Regions from separate parts of the Sporosarcina sp. 6E9 genome, predicted to be linked through region 2. Evidence: predicted binding sites of a transcription regulator. Region 2 holds the regulator's gene; the other holds the start of a gene.

Region 1 (8,306 bases), on a different contig from region 2:
AGCACTTCACCAAGTAACAATTTTGATGAGTGATCGCGGTATTCCAAAAACGTATCAAAATATGCACGGTTTCGGAAGTCATACATTTAGTATGATTAACGCTGAAAACGAACGAGTTTGGGTTAAATTCCATTTCCGTACACAACAAGGTATTGAAAATTTAACGGATAAAGATGCTGCTGAACTTGTCGGTGTCGACCGTGAAAGTCATCAACGTGATTTATATGAATCTATCGAAAACGGCGATTTCCCGAAATGGAAAATGTACATCCAAGTGATGACAGAAGAAGAAGCAGCTAACATGCCGTACAACCCATTTGATTTAACAAAAGTATGGTATAAGAAAGATTTTCCACTTATTGAAGTAGGAGAATTCGAACTAAATCGAAACCCGGACAACTATTTTGCGGAAGTAGAACAACTGGCAGTTACACCAGCCAACGTCGTACCAGGCATCAGCTTCTCACCTGACAAAATGTTGCAAGGTCGCCTGTTCTCATACGGCGATGCACAGCGTTATCGTTTAGGCGTTAATCACCATCAAATTCCGATTAACCAACCTAAATGCCCGGTTCATAGCTTCCACCGCGATGGCGCCATGCGCGTTGACGGAAACTTAGGAAGTACGCTTCATTATGAACCAAACAGCTACGGCGAATGGCAAGAGCAACCACAGTATAAAGAACCTGCCCTTGATATTCATGGTGCCGCGGACCGTTGGGATTTCAGAGAAGATGATGATAACTACTTTGAACAACCAGGAAAACTGTTTAACTTAATGAACGATGAGCAGAAACAAGCGCTATTCTTAAATACAGCTGCTAATATGAGCGGTGTCGATAAACATATTAAACTTCGTCATATTACACATTGCTATAAAGCGGATCCTGCATATGGTGAAGGTGTAGCAGAAGCACTTGGCATTCCGTTGAATGAAATCGAAGCTGCTGCAGCCGCATCATTCGAACCAAAATAACAAGTAAAAACAGAGTAGCGATTCGCTACTCTGTTTTTATATCAAACTAATTTAGTAGTCATAATTCCCTTACCATCTGCCACGCTTAGCTCCCCAAAAGCGCCGTTCACAAAAGTCATTTGCGGTGGAACATGTCCAATATCTGCATCATAAACAACAGGGACGTCCGCTAACTCGGCAATTCTTTCTAAAGCTTCGATATAAGTAAAGTCCTCTTCTGCTGCGCCTGCATCGGTTCGACCAAATACTATTCCTGAAGCGTCATCAAACCATCCGGCATAGTAAAACTGTAAGAGCGAACGGTAAAAATCGGGCGCATCCATATCGCAATTCTCCAGTACCCATATGATTTTCTCATTCGGTATAAATTTCTCGCGAAACGATTTAATATCCCCGAAAGGCGTTCCGATAAGGTGTCGAATCGTATCGATACAACCGGACAAAATTCTACCCTCTACTTGCACGGGAGTATTCCCGATTGTCTTCCATTCAGTTTGCGCATCTAATTTAAATACATATGGTTCAGGAGGCGCAAAATGTTGCCACTCTGTTTGATACATTTCGGATGAATATTGAGTAATTATATCCCCTTTCGCTGCAGATAAGACTTCCATGAATTTGGCAGTGACGGGATCCCACTCATCACTTCTCAAATCGACGAAGTTTGTCCCGTGAACCGTAGCAATCCCTGTTAATAATGTGATTGGCAAAAGCAGCGTACTAGTATCTGAGTAACCCATGAGCCACTTTGGTTGTAGTTTTTGAAAATCGATAAGCGGAAGCGTTTCAGATAGAAATTCACCACCCCATGGTGGAATTATTGCACCTACTTCATCTTTCATCATCATTTCCCTAAATTCTAACACTCGAATTGCTGGTGAAGCGGATGTAAGTTTTTCATTCGACCATGCGGTGTCCCCGAGTTCAACAGCATATCCACGCTGTTCAAATTGATGAGCCGCTTTCCTTAGAATATGATGAAGTTCACTATCAACCCCAGCTGACATAGCGCAAACGCCTATTGTCTGTCCTTTCTTCAAAGGACTTGGATAATGAATCATAGACACACTTCCCTTTTACCTTCAATTTTACATTCATCTAAATCTTACCATACCAGGAAACTAATTCCCCAAAAATTTAAATGGAAAACAGTTTAAGCAATTCTGCATTGCTTATCAGTTTTCCATTATAGAAAAGCTCAAGGTAAAAATAATAGCGTCGAGGAAATCCTATCAATATGGTCTTTGTCTGCCCATAAGATAAAATAATTATACGCGTTTCCATTAAGTTGGATTGGGTCAGGATACTTTACAATATAAGCCGCCTGCCCATTCATGTCTGCAGGTTGATCGGCCGAAGGTAAAATCGTGCATGCTTCTATTGTTTGATTTTCGGAAGGTATAATTATTGGCGTTGAGCCATAGGGCTTCAACTTTTGAAAAGCTTCATCGTGACAGATGTCCTCAATATTATCGGAACCAAAAATCGCCGATATTTGAAAAAAACCGTCGGTACCGATATAATTTTCATCATTAATTTTCATCCAACTTGCAGGATATTGGAAATTAACATCAAAAGCCTCATTTGTATAATCCTGTTCAGCTAAATCTAAAAGTGGTTCAGGCGACCAATTCAATGACATGATTGTGAACCCTTCAAGAAGTCGGGTAGGCGCTGGGTGAGCAAGTTCAATCAGCCACATCTCTTTTGCAAATTCATTTTCAGTACATCCCGATAAATAAGCTATTTTTAATCCGTCAGGTGACCATGTTACTGGAGTGGAGTAGCAATTTGAAACGCCCCAGATATGATCATCGCCACCTTTTCGGTCTACAGATCTAATTTGCGAGAAATATGAATTGTTCGCAAAGTTAGTTGCGCTATAAGCAATCTTTAGTGAATCTGGTGACCAGTCAGGATAATAGTTTTTTGCCTCAGGTCCCCCTTTTATTTCATATACTTTCTCAGTTTCTAGTTCTAGCGTATTGATGATTGAAATACTTGCACCTGGGGTTGTATATAATACAAAACTTCCATCGGGTGATAATCGAACGTTTTGTAATAACCCATTTTCATTATGTGTAATTTGTTCCTTTTCGGTTCCAAAAATTCGGCTTCGATACAGTTGACTGACTCCGGAATCATCTAAGGCTTGAAACAATAATTCCTCTCCATCTGGAAACCAGTTAATCTCGGATGCACCTAGTTGTTCCACTACTGTCCCAACATGTAATGTCGTATTATATACTTGAATGATGCCGCGGGCTGCATAAGCCAAATGGACGCTATCTGGTGACCAATCTAATCCGAAATCACCCCCTTCAGTTAATTGATCAATTGCCCCAATTGAACCAGAAGCAACATAAATAACATAAACCACTCGATTTTTTCCTACAAATGCGATTCTGCTGCTGTCAGGCGACCACATCGGAATCGTAAAAGTGTCACCCAACCCATTCGTTAATTGTATAGTTTCTCCGTTCCGAAAGTTATATGTCCAAATATCAAATTGTCCACCTTGATTGGAAGTATAAGCAATAAAGCCAGAACCTCCTGGCGAGCCATACGGAATTTCCAGCCTCATGCCAGGACTTATTGTTTCGTTCGGCAACTTATTTTGTTTTTGAATAGCATCTGTATCAATTCCGTATTCCGTTACGACATTGTAACGCTGCGCAATTTTATATAATGAATCTCCTGGTTGAACAACATAATATAAAACACCAGGGGGAATCTTTAATACTTGGTTTACACGTAAAAGATAAGGTGATGTTAATTTGTTGGCCTCAACAATAACAGATATCGGAAGCCCAAATAATTGTGCAATCCGATAGACAGAATCACCGGATTGTACGTGGTATTCAATAACACCGGAAGGGATGGATAATTGCTCACCAACTGAAATTGTATAGGGGGGTTGTAAATTATTTGAAGCGACAATAGCAGCCAGGGGTAGCTGCCATCGTGTAGCAATGTTTTTCAATGTCTCATTGTGGCGCACGGTATAAAAATACTGCAAAAAAACACTTCCCTTCTATATTAAGGACAGTATTCTACCCATAGCTATGTTATTCGTCCATGGGTAAAAAAGTTCGCTAATAAGAGAAGTGTAGTTTATGCGTAAATTGATCAATTGGTCTTTGAAACATACTTTTGAGCGTCTATATATAGACTTGCCATTCCACCATATAAACAATGAAAAAAAGCATCAGGAGCATTTAATGAAAATGAATTATAATTCTTTGGATTAATGTCCAACATCGTTTCAAATAAGTTGGCACTGTTGTCAAAAGCATAGAAACAATAATAGGTATAGTTGAATTTGGGCATTTGTTCAAAAGTCGTAACGATTTCATTTGCATATTTATCAATATTATTCGACGCTTTTTGGACCATTGAAACCGCGTCCTCTAAAGTCAACTCGATATTCACGGTATTATCGTTAATTATGTTGACTTTTACCATTGCAAAAACCCCCTTTTATTTCAGCTTTGTAATTTTCACTTGAAATGTGGTCGGACCTCGTTCAATATATTCCCAATCGAATTTCCCTTCATGTGTTGATTCTAATTGGAAACGCAGTGGAATAGGATCATGATCATTGACGATTAACATCGACTCGGAAGGTTGTAAACTCTCGTATGTTTCGTAAATTGTTTTGTGTTTTAGATGCGGCGGATACTCTGTCACCTTTATTACTGAAGTGTAGTTTGTCATTGGTGTTTCCTCCTTTATATTTTCACCTTAATTAAAGTATAAGCTTGTATGATAATTAGCGCTGTGATTCAAGTCACAAAATAGGCATTTCAATAAAAAATCCCGCATTTACAATTAGAACTGTAAATGCGGGAAAGGTTTTTTCCAGGTACTCAAAATGTAACCTATCTACTAAAAACCGGCAGTGCAATAAATATCATCATAAAGAAAATGATTGTTAAATAATTTACGGAGTAAAGGAAAATAACACGCGCCCATTTCACATCGTTTTTTATATAAAATCCAGCAATGCTTAATCCTAAAAAAACGATGTTCAAAACCGTTGCGATAATAATAAAAGTAAGTCCTAATGCCGGTAATAAGAAAGGTAGCGGAAGTAAGCAAGCAACGTAAACTGCGATTTGTCTTTTCGTAATGCCAAATCCACGCACTACTGGCAACATCGCAACACCTGCAGCCCTATATTCTTCGCATCTTCTAATTCCAATCGCAAATGTATGCGGAATCTGCCAAATAAACAAAAGAAGGGCTAAAACGATTGGAACAATATGATAACTAGGTGCAATTGCAGCCCAACCAATTAATGGCGTCACCGCTCCTGAAATACTGCCTATTGCTGTATTTAGTGTATATTTACGCTTCGACCAAAAAGTATAAAAAACAACATATGTGATCCAGCCTAAAAATGCATAAATTAACGTTTCTATCGTTGTGAAAAACAAAACGAACAAACCAACTACCGATAATATAATACCAATTAATAGAACTGTCTTCATAGAAAAGTTTCCAGTAACGGTCGGCCGCTTTTGAGTTCTGGCCATTTCTCGATCAAGATCGACTTCATACCAATTATTAAGTGTCAGCGCACCAGCAACTACTAATGTACTGCCAATGATTGTAATTAAAAACAACTTCCAGTGTTCCCCAAAAGATGCATTGGTAAAATACAATGCCAAACAAAAGCCTGTTAATACAGGAAGTATATTCGTTAATAATACAAGACCTTTAAACAAAGAGATTAAATCCAGAATAATCGTAGAGACTTTATTTTCTTTCTCTAGATCTTTAGTTTTAAAGTTTTGCATTGTCGTGAATTCAACTTTGTCCATCAGCGTCTCCCCTTAAATCAACCATTGATCAAAAAAACCTATGTAACTTCATATAGTAATTAATTTTACTACCCCTTTCGTAGTAAAACAATGAATATGACACATTTTAAGATAGGCGAAAGGTTCTGAATTATCACTAGTACTAAATAGGCATCAAAGTTGAAGTAATTTATTTCACCTGATTGCTTTTCATGATATAGTAATCTGTGGAGAAATGGAGGTCCCCTACATGATTGAACTCAATAATGTTGAGAAAGCTTTTGGAAATGTGAAAGCTGTACTCCCCTTATCCTTAACAATTAAAAAAGGTGAAATTCATGGCATTGTTGGAACGAGCGGTGCCGGAAAATCAACTTTAGTTAGGATGATGAATTTATTGGAAAGACCAGATAATGGAACAGTGCGAGTGGGAGATCAATTACTGACAAGTCTTTCCGACAAAGAGTTAAGAAAAGCTAGGCAAAACATTGGAATGATTTTTCAACAATTTCAATTGGTTCTTAATCGAACTGTCGCTGAAAATGTCGAAATGCCGCTCGAATTGGTGGGAATGCCAAAGCAGAAACGATTAAAACGTATTGAGGAATGTCTTCATTTTGTTGGCATTTTAGACAAGAAAGATGCATATCCAGCCCAACTAAGCGGTGGACAAAAACAACGCGTTGCAATTGCAAGATCGTTAGCCAACAACCCGGACGTTCTATTATGTGATGAACCAACTTCTTCGCTGGATCCCAAAACAACAACCGAAGTCTTGCAAGTTTTACGTCACATTAAAGAAACATTGGGTGTCACAATTGTGATTGTCACACATGAGATGGATGTCGTTAAAAGTATTTGTGAACATGTTTCCATCATGAAAGATGGACGAATTGTTGACAGTTTCGCAATCGAACCACAAGGCCTACATGATGATGAAGATCATTACATAGAAGACTTAAGAAGAATCGCGGTGGTTAAACCTTAATGGATAAAATCATCGAGTATCAAGCAGAGATTTGGCTATCTATCGGACAAACTTTTGTTATGGTCGGGATTTCGATTCTTGCGGCCATTCTGGTAGGTTTACCTTTAGGTACCTATCTATATTTAAGCAGACAAGGTAATTTGTATGAAAATAAACTATTATTTACCATCTTGGATACGTTCGTAAACATTGTTCGTTCATTTCCATTTCTGCTTCTCGTCGTATTTTTAATTCCGTTCACTCGTTTTGTGATTGGGACGGCATTAGGAACCATGGCGGCTACTGTACCTTTGTCCATCATTTCCATCGCTTACTATGCGCGACTGGTCGAACAATCGTTGTTGGATGTACCGAAAGGGATTATCGAAGCAGCGATTTCTATGGGTGCTTCTAAAGTGCAAGTGATATTTAAATTCCTTTATCGAGAGGCAAGATCTGGTCTCATTTTCGGTTTAACGACAGCAACGATTAGTTTTATTTCCTATTCCACCGTCATGGGAATTGTCGGCGGTGGCGGCGTCGGCGATTTTGCTATCAAATACGGTTATCAACGTTTTGAAACCGAACTCATGACTTTTACCATCGTAATCATGATAATTCTCGTTCAAGCTATTCAAATTATCGGTACTAAAACTTCAAAAAAACTAGATAAAAGATCGTAAAAAGGAGATTTTTATTCATGAAAAAATTAATAGCGCTTTTATTTGCTACCGTTCTCGTACTTGCTGCATGCGGAACGGGTAAAGAAACCATAGGAAATTCAACAGAGCAAACTGAAAAAGAAACAAAAATTCGTGTTGCATCCCTTATTCCGCCGATGACGGATATGTTGGAAATTGCCAAACCATTACTTAAAGAAGACGGCATTGAGATGGAAATTGTTGTTTTATCCGATAACGTACAGCCTAATAGCGCTTTGGCAAATAAAGAAGTAGATGCAAACTTTTTTCAACACCCTCCTTATATGGAACAATTTAATGAGGCGAATGATGCTAATTTAGTCGTTATCCAACACGTTTATCATGCAATTTTGGGTGCCTATTCAAATAAATTCGACAGTATAGACGAGTTACCAGACGGTGCAAAAGTAGCTATTCCGAATGATTCCTCGAATATGGCTCGTTCTTTACAGTTGATCGAAAAAGGCGGATTAATCAAATTGAAAGACGGTGTCGGGCTTGATGCAAGCGTAAAAGATATCACGGAAAATCCTAAAAACCTTAAATTCGTTGATGTTGACTTGTTAATGCTAGCAAGATCAATGGATGATGTCGATTTAGTAACGATGCTTCCTGCCTATGCAAAAGAACTTGGTTTGACGCCAGTAAATGATTCACTAATTGACGAAGGCGAATCAGCATTCCCTATCTCACTTATTGCGCGTGAAGACAACAAAGATTCCGAAGCAATCAAAAAATTAGCCGAACACTTATCTGGACCAGAAGTGCGTGCATTCTTAGAAGAAAACTTCTCTGACATCGCATTCCCGGCATTTAAATAATTATTATTTAACTAAATCAGTACAGCAGGAATTTTA
Region 2 (8,306 bases):
GTTAGTTCTTCTACTTTCTTGTAAACGTTAACGAGTGCAGTTCCCCCACCAGAAACGATTCCTTCTTCAACAGCTGCACGTGTTGAGTTTAATGCGTCTTCAATACGAAGTTTACGCTCTTTCAACTCAGTTTCAGTCGCTGCGCCAACTTTGATGACTGCAACACCGCCAGAAAGTTTCGCTAGGCGCTCTTGTAGTTTTTCTTTATCGAACTCAGAAGTTGTTTCTTCAAGTTGCGTACGGATTTGATTGACACGGCCTGAGATTTGATCTGCATCTCCAGCACCTTCTACAATTGTCGTGTGATCTTTCGTAACAACAACTTTTGAAGCTGTTCCAAGTTGTGTGATTTGTGTTTCTTTCAGGTCAAGTCCAAGATCTTCTGTAATCAGTTCGCCGCCTGTAAGAATAGCGATGTCTTCAAGCATTGCTTTACGACGATCACCAAATCCTGGTGCTTTAACTGCTACTGCGTTAAACGTACCGCGAAGTTTGTTTACAACAAGTGTTGCAAGTGCTTCCCCTTCAACGTCTTCCGCAATCATTAGAAGTGGCTTACCTTGTTGAACAACTTGCTCAAGAACAGGTAAGATCTCCTGGATATTTGTAATCTTTTTATCTGTGATTAAAATATATGGGTTGTCAAGAACTGCTTCCATTTTATCCGTATCTGTTGCCATATATGCTGAAGCATAGCCACGGTCAAACTGCATGCCTTCTACAACGTCAAGTTCAGTTGTAAATCCTTTTGATTCTTCGATTGTAATAACGCCGTCGTTTCCAACGCGCTCCATTGCATCCGCAATTAGCTTACCAACTTCTTCATCACCTGAAGAAATAGCAGCAACTTGTGCGATGGACTCTTTCTCTTCGATTGGTTTTGAAATAACTGTTAACTGTCCAACAGCTTCTTTAACCGCTAGCTCGATTCCTTTACGGATTCCAACTGGATTTGCACCAGCTGTTACGTTTTTAAGACCTTCGCTAATCATTGCTTGCGCAAGAACTGTTGCAGTTGTCGTTCCGTCACCAGCGATTTCGTTTGTTTTTGAAGCAACTTCAGCTACGAGTTTTGCACCCATATCTTCAAATTTGTCTTCAAGTTCGATTTCACGAGCAATCGTTACACCATCATTTGTAATAAGTGGTGAACCGAATGCTTTCTCAAGAACGACGTTACGTCCTTTTGGTCCTAGTGTTACTTTAACCGTATCTGCAAGCTTATCTACCCCACGTTGCATTGCACTACGAGCATCTTCATTAAATTTAATTTCTTTAGCCATTTATAATTTCCCTCCTGAATTTACGCATGTTTGTACAGTATTAATTTCTTCCTTGAATTAACCGATAACAGCTAAAACGTCGCTTTCACGCAGGATTAAATATTCATTACCTTCATGTTTAACTTCAGTTCCGGAGTATTTTGAGAAGATAATCTTGTCGCCTTCTTTTACTTCTAAGTCGACACGTTGGCCATTTTCTAAAACGCGCCCTGTTCCAGCAGCAATTACTTTACCTTCTTGCGGTTTTTCTTTCGCAGAATCTGGCACAATAATGCCGCTCGCCGTTTTTTCTTCCGCTTCTACTAATTCGATTACGATACGGTCACCTAATGGTTTCAACAAGTAAAACAACCTCCCAAAGATTATAATTTCTTTTTAGCACTCATCTTCAAGGAGTGCTAACACAATTCTAATCATAATAAACATCTGACTATTTTGCAAGTAAAGTACTCAACATTCTTCTCTTTGCTAATGTGGTTTAAAACAGCTAAAATAACAGCAGTTGGAATTTTAGGAGATGAACATTTTGAAAAACTGGAAAATTTATTTATACCTGATCTTCACGTATGTCATTATGCAAATCGGCAGTGTGTTTTTAGTAAAGCCGATTTTTCAATACTTTAAAGGTAATCCAAGCCTAACCGCCCAAGAAGCTGAATATCACGGAATCGCATGGTCACTTTTCACCGCTAATACACTAGCCGCGATCATTTTCCTTCTATTAATATTCACAAGAAAAAAGTTCTTTCATGTATTTAAGGGAAAACCTGCTTCAGTGGGAAGCACGATTTTATGGGGTATCCTTGGCTTTTTCCTGGCACTCTTCGGACAAATGGCAGCGGCATTTATCGAACAACTAATCGGCATTGAGCCGGGTTCAGAAAACACAGCCTTTCTATCTGAAATCGCCAAGGTGTCTCCCATTATCATCATTTGCATCGTGTTCTTCGCACCGCTGTTAGAGGAAATTATTTTCAGAAGAGTAATCTTCGGAGGTCTTTATCAAAAAACCAATTTCATCATTGCCGCATTAATCAGCGGACTCATATTCGCAGCAGTACATGGTGAATTACAACATCTGCTCATTTACTTGGCACCAGGACTTGTTTTCTCTTTCGTTTACTATAAAACAAAAAGATTAATCACACCGATGATTTCACATTTATTAATGAACGGCCTCGTCGTCACGATTCAGCTAAATTACGAGAAACTTGAGCAACTACAAAATATGCATCAGTCATTCATTTCATTCCTATTAGGATGAAAAAAGTCTTCCACCGATAATTCGGATGGAAGACTTTTTATTGTTCAGGATTTTGATTTTGAAGTTCTTCGATTTGTCGCTGTTGTTCTGCTTTTAAATACTTTCGATAACCAAAGCGGGAAACAATAATACTTAGCTCATAAAGTATAAACAAAGGAACGGTCACAAACAAATGCGAGAACAAATCAGGCGGTGTAATAAACGCAGCGATGATAAATAAAACAAGGAAAGCATATTTTCGTACTTTTACAAGAATATTCGGTTGTATAATACCAAGCCTTGTTAAAAATAACGTTAATATTGGCAACTGAAATATTAAACCAAAAGGAATCGTAATTTGAAATAAAAAATTGAAATACTCATTTATACCAATTGTTTGAACAATCCCAAGATCATTCGACAATTTCATCATAAATTTTATAATGTACGGAAATAGTACAAAATAAGAAAATGATATACCGCCTAGAAATAATATAAAGCCAAAAGGGATATAACTTAAAGTCACTTTACGTTCTGTCTCATGGAGACCCGGACTTACAAAAGACCACAGTTGATAAAGTAAAACCGGCGATATAATAATAACGGCTATCAGAACAATCATTTTCAAATAAATGATAAACGGATCAGTTACATTAAACGCGTTCAATGAAATACTTTTTGCTTCTTCACTATATTGAAGATAATTGATAAGCGGTTTGGCTAGTAAGAAACCACCCGCTGTTCCAACAATAAAGAAAACGACGACAACCATCAGCCGTTTTCTCAATTCATCTATATGTTCAATTATCGATAATTCTTTTTCATTCCCCATCGGACATTCACCTTACTTACTTGTCATCAACTTTATTGTCGATTTTGTTTTTGTCGTCATTTTCATCATCGACAAGACCTTTTGTAGCGTTTTTAAATTCACGCAATGAAGAACCGAACGCTTTCCCAATTTCGGGTAATTTCTTCGGCCCAAATATAAGCAATGCAACGACTGCAATTAGGATAAGACTTGGAATACCTGCACCCATGATGACACCTCCTCATTAGCGAGGGATTGATCAATAGACATTCAATCCTTCTGGCTGTATATAGTTTACACGAAAACCACCCTCATTGCCATAATGGAGCGGTTACAATTGTGAATCTTTCACGTCACTTTTCATGAAATAAATTAGCGTCTGTAATTCTACAGATAAATCGATTGTATGGACGCGTACGGCTTCCGGGGCTGCAAGACGTACTGGAGTGAAGTTTAAAATCCCTTTAATTCCATAGCGAACGAGTTCGTCCGTGACATCTTGTGCAACACTTGACGGCAATGTCAGAATAACAAGTTCGATTCCCTGCTCTTTCAGCTTCTCTTCAGCAACTCGCGGATGATAAATAGGAATACCGCTTATCATCTTCCCCTCAACCGAAGCATTCGTATCAAAAGCCATTACGATTCGCGTATTATGGTTTTTATGAAAATTATATTTTAAGAATGCACTGCCCAAACTTCCGACTCCGAATAGTGCAACATCAGTTTCTTCGTCTTGATCGAGAATCGTTCGAAAAAAACCGACTAAATAGTCGACGTCATAACCATATCCTTTTCGACCGAGCGCACCGAAATAAGAGAAATCTCTCCGTATTGTTGCAGCATCGATTTTCATTGCTTCGCTTAATTCGCTAGATGAGACTCGCTTTTTGTTAGCGTTTGCAAAATTTTGAAGAAATCTATAATAAAGAGGCAATCGTTTAGACGTTGCCTGTGGAATCTTAGGCATTTCCTCTGCCATTTTTATCCCTCCCACACGTACTTAAAGCCTATTCTATCGTATCTTAATTGTTGTTTAATGTAAAGCTGACCATTGCGCACACCGCCTTGTTCTATTAGACTAGAGTAGAATGAGGTGTATTATAATGATTGTTTTACAAGTCAATGCATTAACTAAATCATTTTCAGGAACGACCATATTAGATAACGTTCAATTAGAAGTGCATCAACGCGACCGTGTTGCACTTGTCGGACGAAACGGCGCGGGAAAATCGACCTTATTAAAAATTATTGCGGGTGAAATGACTGCGGATTCAGGTGATTTAATCATCCCGAAAAACATCCAAATCGGATATCTTGAACAACATTCAGGTATCGATTCTTCATTAACGGTTTGGGATGAAATGATGACCGTTTTCGAACCACTAAGAGCTATGGAAAGACGGATCCGTTCCCTTGAAGAACAAATGGCAGATCCGGAAATCTTTTCAAATAGCATTGAATTCGAACGGGTTTCGACTGAATACGATGAATTACAAACTGAATTCAGTAATTCCAAAGGTTATCAATATGAAGCAGACACGCGGTCGGTGCTTCACGGCATGAGGTTTTATCCAGAGGATTATACAAAACAGGTAAACCTTTTATCCGGTGGCCAAAAGACGAGACTTGCACTTGCTAAAATGCTCCTAAGCAGTCCAGATTTGTTGATTTTGGATGAACCGACAAACCATCTCGATATTGAAACGCTTAGTTGGTTAGAAAAATACCTGGTTAATTACGAAGGGGCATTGTTAATTGTCTCTCATGACCGTTATTTCCTTGATGAAATTGTTACGATTGTTTATGAAGTTTCGAGAAATAAAGTAGCAAAATATCTTGGAAACTATAGTGCCTATCTTACCGAAAAAGCGAAAAACTATGAACGTGATGTAAAGATGTATGAAAGAGAAGTAAGTGAACGTGCAAATCTTGAAGATTTTATCCAACGAAATATTGCACGTGCTTCGACTTCGAAAATGGCACAAAGCCGCCGTAAAATGTTGGAACGAACGAATTGGATGGACTCCCCAGACGGTGATGAAAAATCAGCCAACTTTACTTTTTCCGTCGAGCGTCCAAGCGGGAACGATGTCCTTGCTGTGGATAATTTAGCGATCGGTTATGATAAGGGGCCAATTTCGGAAGATCTTAACCTCCGTGTGTATAAAGGCGATCGAATTGCGTTAATCGGCCCGAATGGCGTCGGCAAATCGACTTTACTGAAGACAATCGTTAAAAAACAAACTGAACTTGCTGGTGAAATTAGATACGGGACAAATGTTCAATTTGGCTATTATGACCAAGAACAGGCCACTCTAGTCGGTACTGATTCCGTCTTGGAAGAACTATGGAGCGAATGGCCAATGATGAATGAGAAAGATATCCGAGGTGTCCTTGGTCGCTTTCTTTTCACGGGTGATGACGCTGGAAAACCCGTGACGTCATTGTCTGGCGGTGAAAAAGCAAGGCTTTCCCTAGCGAAATTAATGCTTCAAAAATCGAACACGCTCATATTGGACGAGCCAACGAACCACTTGGATTTGGATAGTAAAGAAATTCTCGAAAATGCATTGGATGATTTTCCTGGTACGATTATCTTCGTATCACATGATCGGTATTTCATTAACCGCTTAGCGACAAAAGTCATCGATATCCATTCCCAAGGTGCCGTTGAATATTTGGGCGACTATGATTATTACGTGGAAAAGAAACTAGAGCAAGAAGAACTTCTTGCCGAAAAGGAAAGAGCTATTTTAGTAAACAACCCACCAGTTGCAAATAAACAAGAAGACGATCGTGAAAAAAAGCGACAAGAACGCAGATTAACACGGTCAATTAATGAAATCGAGAATGAACTTTCGGCTCTTGATGATAGCATTGCCGATTTTCAAGAGCAACTATCAACCCCAGATTACGCGGATGATCATATAAAACTGATGGAAATTCAAAATAATATCGACATCTTGCAAGCTGAACATGATGCGAAAGCCGAAAACTGGCTCACTTTACAAGAACAACTAGAACATCTATAAACAGAAAATAAAATCAAATAAATAGTCATCTTCATTCAAAATTAGAGGATGGCTATTTGTTTTCCTAAAATAACATGTGAATGAATCAAATTAAGTTATTAACTTTTCCACAATCTTACCCACAGTATAAACACCTCCAAAACAACTATGCCATGCACTTCCCCACACTTTCCACAAGTTTATAGTTTTATTATACACAAACTTATCCCTCCATATTTGTGATTAAATTAACAACTAAATTAGTTATCAACAAGTTGTGCACAATCTGTTCATAAGTACGAATGTTCCTATTGACAAACGTGAAAAAGCAAAAATAAAAACGTGGAAATTGTCTGAATTAGACACTCTCCACGTTCTGTTATTTATTCCACGAAACAAGTTCCATTCCAGGTCTTCCATTCATCGACAATGTACCTCGCACTCCGCTGCTAAACATTGAAGATCCTGCTGCTGCTATCATTGCTGCATTATCAGTACAAAATGATATAGGCGGAACGTAAAAAGGTATATTGAGTTCCTTAAACATCGCTTCAAGGGATGTACGCAGCTCTTTATTCGCAGCAACACCCCCCGCAGCTATAACTTGCTCAACATTAAATTCTTTGGCAGCACGAACTGTTTTTGTAGTTAACACATCAACAACACTCGCTTGAAACCCTGCTGCTACATGTTGGGGATTTATATGTTCTCCCCGTTGTTCCAAATTATGTTTATAGTTAATCACTGATGACTTAAGACCGCTAAAACTAAAATCGTATGATTCAGGTTCAAGCCATGCTCTTGGAAATTCAATTTCTTCTTCGCTTTCCAAAGCTAAACGGTCAATTTCGGGTCCTCCCGGATATGGAAGTCCGAGTACACGGGCAACTTTATCATAGGCTTCTCCAGCTGCGTCGTCGCGCGTCTCTCCTATCAATTCAAAGGAACCATGTTCTTTCATAAGAACAAGCTCAGTGTGACCGCCTGAAACGATGAGGGCAAGCAAAGGAAACTCCATCGGTTGTATAAGTTGGTTAGCATAAATATGCCCTGCAATATGATGTACACCAACAATTGGCAGTTGATTTGCGAATGCAAATGCCTTTGCTGCATTAATTCCAATCAGTAAAGCCCCAACTAGGCCCGGTCCTTCAGTTACCGCTACTGCATCTAGATCCTTTGGTTGCATATCCGCAATATGGAGCGCTTCTTCAATAACCAATGTAATCTGCTCTACATGATGTCTAGAAGCAATTTCAGGAACAACGCCGCCAAATCGTTTTTGACTATTAATTTGAGATGCAACTACATTCGAAACAATTTCTGTTCCATTTTTAACAATTGAGGCTGCAGTCTCATCACAACTCGTTTCAATTCCCAATATATACTGATCTTTTTTCACTATAATTCCACCCACATGACGAGAGCATCTTCGCCGTCGTCGCTATAATAGTTTTTACGTATGCCGCCTTCTTTGAAGCCGAGCTTTCGATATAAGTTTTGCGCAGTATGGTTGCTAACGCGTACTTCTAACGTCATTAACTTAACTTCCATTTCTCTGCAAAGAGCAATCGCCTCTCGCATTAAGCCTTCACCGATTTTATACCCTCTAAATCGTTTCAAAACAGCAACATTTGTAATATGACACTCATCTAAAACAATCCACATTCCACAATGACCAATGACCACATCGTTTTTCAAAGCAACGATATAATGCGCATAATTATTACCAGTCATCTCATGTTCGAAAATTTCCTGTGTCCACGGAACTGTGAACGATTCCTCTTCAATAGAAACAACTGACGGAATATCGCCCTGCACCATTTCACGGTAAGTAATTTCTTTAACCACGTTCATTTTCCTTCCCCTTCGCTTTCAACCAATTTGCTTCCGCTTCAGCAATTCGGCGATATTCGGGAACGAAATTATGAATATCCTCTTTTTCTCCAAACTGC

The links. The regulator Rex, encoded in region 2, represses fermentation and respiration genes when NADH is low (regulators of the CRP and FNR family bind a similar motif). The targets are predictions, from matches to a motif close to TTGTGAAATATTTCACAA.
Region 1: J4G36_RS04310 (DUF2249 domain-containing protein) is a predicted target of Rex. The motif match lies at 4,755-4,772, and genes of this name have one in related genera.

Annotation. Positions count from the first base shown of each region.
Region 1 is NZ_JAGEMN010000001.1:825,795-834,100, reverse strand. It holds gene J4G36_RS04330 (catalase) at 1-976, shown strand, start outside; gene J4G36_RS04325 (S66 family peptidase) at 1,018-2,016, opposite strand; gene J4G36_RS04320 (LysM peptidoglycan-binding domain-containing protein) at 2,175-3,977, opposite strand; gene J4G36_RS04315 (hypothetical protein) at 4,106-4,441, opposite strand; gene J4G36_RS04310 (DUF2249 domain-containing protein) at 4,457-4,693, opposite strand; gene cyoE (heme o synthase) at 4,858-5,802, opposite strand; gene J4G36_RS04300 (methionine ABC transporter ATP-binding protein) at 6,032-6,769, shown strand; gene J4G36_RS04295 (methionine ABC transporter permease) at 6,769-7,431, shown strand; gene J4G36_RS04290 (MetQ/NlpA family ABC transporter substrate-binding protein) at 7,449-8,270, shown strand.
Region 2 is NZ_JAGEMN010000007.1:54,221-62,526, forward strand. It holds gene groL (chaperonin GroEL) at 1-1,283, opposite strand, end outside; gene groES (co-chaperone GroES) at 1,341-1,625, opposite strand; gene J4G36_RS17335 (CPBP family intramembrane glutamic endopeptidase) at 1,810-2,547, shown strand; gene tatC (twin-arginine translocase subunit TatC) at 2,585-3,358, opposite strand; gene J4G36_RS17345 (twin-arginine translocase TatA/TatE family subunit) at 3,375-3,566, opposite strand; gene J4G36_RS17350 (redox-sensing transcriptional repressor Rex) at 3,669-4,319, opposite strand; gene J4G36_RS17355 (ABC-F family ATP-binding cassette domain-containing protein) at 4,444-6,372, shown strand; gene tsaD (tRNA (adenosine(37)-N6)-threonylcarbamoyltransferase complex transferase subunit TsaD) at 6,731-7,753, opposite strand; gene rimI (ribosomal protein S18-alanine N-acetyltransferase) at 7,753-8,208, opposite strand; gene tsaB (tRNA (adenosine(37)-N6)-threonylcarbamoyltransferase complex dimerization subunit type 1 TsaB) at 8,195-8,306, opposite strand, start outside.